DNA from 2 places in the Paraglaciecola sp. QJM3NY_14 genome. Region 2 is predicted to be linked to the other one. Evidence: predicted binding sites of a transcription regulator. Region 2 holds the regulator's gene; the other holds the start of a gene.
The links. The regulator sigma-54, encoded in region 2, starts transcription at its own class of promoters, with help from an activator protein. The targets are predictions, from matches to a motif close to GTTGGCACGNNNNTNGNNT.

Region 1 (3,205 bases), 1.9 Mb from region 2:
TTTGCTCTTTGTACCTTCGGGCTGTGTCTTCATTAAATGCTGAGGGATAAAAACCGCAGCGCCATTTTCTACGATAAGTGGACCATTAAGTTTTAGCTCTGCCATAAGAGAGTCTAACTCTGCTTTGGTTTTGCTTGTGGTAGGGATGACTGGAATGTGTTTGCTTCTAAGGATATCCAGCATGTTCAGTGCTGGCGCATAACTATAAGTGTTATGATCCAACAATGTGCCATCCATATCGGTAAATACGAGTAACTGTTTAAGCATGAACACCTCTTCGTGTAAGTGCAGTGATTCTGCGCGCTGAATTTAAACTGAACACGAGGTCACATTTTTGTGGCAGCGTTGATAAACCATGTTCAGTTAGGCGTTGATAATATTGTATGAAGGCTAACACTTGCTCATCGCTCATTACTTTGCTTCCAGTACTAGAATCTGCGGTCGAAAGGGAGGCACGTAATTTGTGCTCTTGTTCCAATCGCCACGCATAGACGCTCTCAAAAGAAGGTGCCTTAAGCATCACCCAATAATCCATGTTCCCATAAAGTGGTACGTAGTTTCGCGCCAATTGTTTATTAACGAATCGACGCCACACACCCGTCTCATCTTGTTCGTCTTCAAGGGCATTGATGGGAGCGATAAGTTGTGCCTCATTCTGAGCTTCAACGCCCCAGCACCAACCTTCAAAAATAACCACATCTACCTGTTCGTCTATCTGTTGCCATTGACTAACCGGAGCGGGATTGTCATCGGCTTTATTAAACCGAGGGATTGATGTGGCAGCGCCGCTGTGTAGCGATGAAAGTACCTGCGACGCTAATGCTATATTGTGTGTGCCTGGCACACCGCGTGTTTTGAATAATGGGTGCACCTTGACGGCAATAGCATTGCGCTGGGATTGATCCAAATAAAAGTCGTCAAGTGACATGACAACCACTTTTAAACCATGCTCCTGTGTAAGGTAACTGGCTAGAAACTCGGATAATGTTGATTTACCAGACCCTTGGCATCCATTGATGCCTAAAAAATAGGGCGCGCATGCACCAGATTGGTGCTTGGCGATGTTTTCAGCAAGCGGTATGTACCATTTTCTTGCATCGTGTAAAAAGTCCTTACTTAACTGATGTTTATCAGTAAATTCGGTTAACATATTTACGTTCTCTCCCTTGTTATGCACCAATGTTGCTGCTCATTAACCATATTCAATATGCTATGACACATCCAAGCAATCAACATACATGCCAATCACTATCAATGAGTATGCTTGGCTGCTATTTCTGGGCTAAGGGGCATGAATTTTATGATGTGAAAAGCGCAGTGAGTATCTATTGCGTTAATATAGTGAGGTATGGATATAAGGCTAAAAAACGCACGCGCTAAACAGACTTCGTCTTTGCGCCGGGGTGATGAGTGTCACATACATATTTGTACACAACTATTAGGCTGGTTAAACTCAGCGCTAATAGCTTTAAGCGCCCTAAGTGTGGTAAAAATAGTGGGTCGAAATTAATAAAGTAGATATACAGGTGGTTTAACTCCGAGCCTTCATACCTAAATCAGAAGACAAGGTATGTTGGCCGCGAAGTGCGTTCGCAAGAATGTGTCATTCGCCAGGGTTGTGAGAGAAATCAAACAGCCTCCCCGTAAGTGCCAAGGCGATAAGGCCCGGCAACTTCAATTTGGAAAGGTGTTAGTGAATATGTTGCAAGATAAATTTGGTCGCCGGTTTCATTACCTGCGGCTGTCCATTACTGATGTGTGTAATTTTAGTTGTGAGTACTGTCTACCTGATGGGTATCAGTGCGATACCGACAGGGATTTCTTGTCTCTGATTGAAATTAAACGCATTGCAGGTGCCTTTGCGAAACTAGGCACCAGCAAAATTCGTATAACGGGTGGCGAGCCTTCGCTACGAAAAGATTTGCCAGACGCTATTCGTGCCTGCGCAAATACCCAGGGCATCAAGCAGGTCGCGATCACGACGAATGGTTATAAATTACCTGATCATATCGACAGCTGGGTAGAAGCTGGCCTGACGCAAATGAATGTCAGTATTGACAGCTTGGACCCCCGTATGTTCGCGTCTATCACTGGCCACGATAAACTTGATGTTATTCTACGCGGAATTGATAGAGCCGTAGAGCTTGGGGTGACAGTGAAAGTCAATGCTGTTTTGATGCGCCACTTTAACCAGCATGAGTTATCCGCGTTCTTAAAGTGGATCAAAACAACCCCAATTACGTTGCGCTTTATAGAATTAATGCAAACCGGTGATAATCAATTGTTTTTTGATAAGAACCACGCCTCTGGTTTGCCCATTAAAGAGCAACTTATCAGTGAGGGATGGCAGCAAATTATTCGCGATAAAGCCGCGGGGCCAGCGCAAGAGTTTGCTCACCCTGACTTTAAGGGGCGTATTGGTCTTATTATGCCCTATAGCAAAGACTTCTGCGCGAGCTGTAACCGTCTTAGAATTTCAGCCTTGGGTAAACTGCACCTGTGTTTGTTCAGTGAACAGGGCCTTGATATACGAGAGTATATTACTGACGATGATACCCAGCGTTTACAAGAAGAGTTAAGGACACTCCTAGGAGATAAAAAATCCACTCACTTCCTTCATGATGGTTATACTGGCGCCACTAAGCACCTTGCAATGCTGGGCGGCTAACACTTGATCCGCTTATTTCATGTACGTTAATCAAGTCAACATGACGATTGATGTTGGCGAAAGCTCATCAACGTCGATATCGCCTGATGACAACAGCATGAGTGTCATTGGCTTGGTGCTCGCGGGCGGTTTGTCATCGCGCATGGGGCAAGATAAAAGCCTGCTTCGGCTTAAAGACAAAAATCAAACCTTACTCAGTCATGCACAAGATCTATTAACCCATGCCGGAGTAGGGACAGTATTAGTGAGTGGCAAAGAGCCCGAGCAGATCCATGATATATATCCAGATTGTGGCCCTTTAGCGGGGGTCCACGCTGGGATGAGCTATCTCGCTGAGCGACACCCTGGGCAAGTTACCGAACGTAGTGGTGATGATGTGCAGCAGGCCATGGGACTATTAGTGTTGCCGGTAGACATGCCAAATGTCACTCCAAACACATTGAAGGCATTGGTATCTGAGGGCACGCAAAGCGACGTGATCGTGCATTTCACAGGGTTTAATTTACCTGTTTACATCCCATATAAAACTGACTTATT
Region 2 (3,205 bases):
ACAATATGGTCATTTCCCACGTTGACGGCAAGTAGTCGAGTATTTCCACCAATTCGTTGGGATCTTTGGGTAAATTTCGCACGTCAATGCTGACCGCGACCTGATCGTACTCGTCAGCGACGGTATGGGTCAAAGTAGGCAATAAATTGACGGGGATATTATCAACGCAGTAATAGCCTAAATCTTCCAGTGAACGTAAAACGATGGACTTCCCTGAGCCTGAACGCCCACTGATGATAATAAGCTTCATAATTAACTGAGTACCTGAAATAATTCTTGGTCTGTGGTTGCACTGCGCAAACGATTTAAAATGTCTTTATCAACGAATTTTTTGGCTATCGCCGACAAGGTTTGTAGGTGCTCTTGGGCCTTTTCCTCTGGTACTAAAATAGCAAAGAAGATATCCACTGGCATGTTATCGATGGCGTCATACTGGACCGGAGGTTGGCACGTTACAAGCACGCCTAGGGCGGACTCTAGCCCTTTTATACGGCCATGTGGCAGTGCTATACCACCACCAATGCCCGTACACCCCATTTTCTCGCGCCCCGCTAAACTGGATAAAATGGTCGCTTGGTCTACTTCAACAAGGTGCTCAGATGCCAATTGACTAATAAGCTCTAAAATGCGCTTTTTGCTAGACCCCTGAACTGCGCATACGACGCAGTCAGGGTGAAGAATATTTGATATTTCCATTATTTACCTGATGGGTTAATGGCGTTTAGCTTTTTCTTTATGCTTGATAACTTGCCGATCGAGTTTATCGATTAGGCCATCTATTGCCGCATACATGTCGTTGTGTTCCATGGTGGCAAATACATCTGCCCCATTCAAATGTATTGTCGCTTCCGCTTTTTGGTTGAGCTTTTCTACATTGAGAATGACGTGAACATTGTTGATCTGATCGAAGTGTCGCTCGAGCTTGGTAAATTTAGTATCGACATAATCTTTTAGTGAATCGGTTACATCCACATGGTGACCAGTAATATTAATTTGCATATCGCCTCTTCCTTCTTTAATCAGCCTACAATAGGCTTTTTCGTTGGTTCGACGGGGGTATCATCAGAGATTCCCGGTACTTTGCTATTGTTCGCCGAGCGACCATGATGCCTTGATCGGCCAACAATTGAGCAATCTTGCTGTCACTTAACGGCTTGCTTGGTTTTTCAGCTGCGACCAGCTTTTTAATCAATGCGCGTATCGCCGTTGACGAGCACTCTCCGCCTGTCTCAGTTGCAACATGGCTCGAGAAGAAATATTTCAGCTCAAATATACCTCTAGGGGTATGCATATATTTTTGGGTGGTAACACGAGAAATTGTAGATTCATGCATATCCACCATTTCGGCTACGTCATTTAGTACCATAGGCTTCATCATCTCAGGCCCATGTTCAAAGAAGCCCATTTGCTGCTGTACTATACAGTTTGACACTTTCAATAAGGTATCGTTTCGGCTCTCAACACTTTTAATAAACCATTTGGCTTCTTGCATGTGTGAGCGAATAAATTGACTATCACTGGTGTTTTTCGCGCTACGACTCATTGCAGCATACTGTTGATTAACGTTCAATTTGGGTAGGCTGTCTGGGTTAAGCTCTACTGTCCAACGGCCATTTTTCTTACTCACTGACACATCAGGTATAACGTATTCTGCTTCACCTTTGATCAAGGCGCTGCCTGGACGCGGATTGAGCGTTTTTAGTAAACGCATGACCTCACGCAAATCATCCTCTTTAAGGCGAGATTTACGCATCAAAGTACGGTAATCCTTGCTTGCCAAAAGGTCGGCATAGTCTCCAATCAAGGTCTTCGCTTCTTCTAACCAGGGTGTATCAGGAGCAAACTGACGCAATTGCACTAGCAAGCATTCTTGTGGTGTACGAGAGCCAGACCCAATTGGGTCGAACATTTGAATACGCTTAAGTACGCATTCCACTTCATCGAGCTCTATTTCTTCATCATCCATGCTGGCCAGAACGTCTTCAGCGCTCATGGTTAAATAACCAGACTCATCGATAGAATCAATGATCGCTGTCGCAATCGCGACATCGGTATCACTAAAATGGGTTAAACGCATTTGCCACAGCAAATGATCTTGAATGTTATCTGTGGTTTCGCCTTGAAAGATTTGTTCGTCATCACCGCCGGCACCACTGGATATGCTAGAGGCAGGTGCGGAAGAAGCACTGATGTACTCATCCCAAGTGGTATCCGTAGGTAAGTCTTCTGGGATTTCGTTTTTCTCGAACGCTTCACTTGAGTCTAAGTTGTCACTGCTAGTATCAACTATTTCATTGGTATCTTTAGAAGACGGGTCGAGGGAATTGTCATTTAACGCACTATCGCCGGATTCCTGATCCGTAGGCTCTTCAACTTCCAACAGCGGGTTGGAATCCAAGGCTTCTTGAATTTCTTGCTGTAAATCTAACGTAGACAATTGCAACAAACGAATAGCTTGCTGTAACTGTGGCGTCATAGTGAGTGATTGACTAAATTTTAATTGTAAAGAGGGTTTCATTTACTTCTTTATTCTGTCCGTTGCAAACTAAAAAATATGCTGTGGTTGATTCGATTGACTGTAAATGTCTCACCAAGCGCCTGAGTATAATCTCGATAAAATGAGCGGCTTTTTCAGCTTAACTATAGCCTGAATTGTTCGCCTAGGTATACATCTCTTACACGTTGATCACTTAATACTTCTTCTGCCGTGCCAGAAGCGATGAGTTCACCATGACTAACAATGTAAGCTTTCTCACACACATCGAGTGTCTCTCTTACATTGTGGTCGGTTATCAAAACACCAATACCACGGTCACGTAAATGTTGAATAATTTTTTTAATATCATTAACTGAAATAGGATCAACACCGGCAAACGGCTCATCGAGCAGAATAAATTCTGGATCGGCTGCCAGTGCCCGCGCTATTTCTACCCGGCGGCGTTCACCTCCAGACAAACTCATACCAGCACTGTTACGAATATGATTTATATTGAACTCATCGAGTAATGAATCCGCTTGCTGTTCTCTTTGTTCTGCACTGAGCTCTTTGCGTGTCTGCAAGATAGCCATCAAGTTTTGATGGACTGTCAGTTTTCGAAAAATAGAGGCTTCTTGGGGTAAGTAACCAATCCCTAAACGAGCGCGCATGTGCATGGGCTGTAGGGTAAGATCTTGCTGATCAATACTGATTTCTCCCTTATCTAAG

Region 1: a site for sigma-54 is predicted at 1,228-1,246, ahead of AC0VYA_RS10870 (kinase). Genes of this name have one in related genera too.

The regions. Positions count from the first base shown of each region.
Region 1 is NZ_CM149664.1:2,575,567-2,578,771, reverse strand. It holds gene AC0VYA_RS10875 (HAD-IIB family hydrolase) at 1-267, opposite strand, end outside; gene AC0VYA_RS10870 (kinase) at 260-1,150, opposite strand; molybdenum cofactor riboswitch at 1,524-1,706, shown strand; gene moaA (GTP 3',8-cyclase MoaA) at 1,700-2,668, shown strand; gene AC0VYA_RS10860 (molybdenum cofactor guanylyltransferase) at 2,709-3,205, shown strand, end outside.
Region 2 is NZ_CM149664.1:666,715-669,919, reverse strand. It holds gene rapZ (RNase adapter RapZ) at 1-250, opposite strand, end outside; gene ptsN (PTS IIA-like nitrogen regulatory protein PtsN) at 253-696, opposite strand; gene hpf (ribosome hibernation promoting factor) at 712-999, opposite strand; gene AC0VYA_RS02915 (RNA polymerase factor sigma-54) at 1,025-2,518, opposite strand; gene lptB (LPS export ABC transporter ATP-binding protein) at 2,641-3,205, opposite strand, start outside.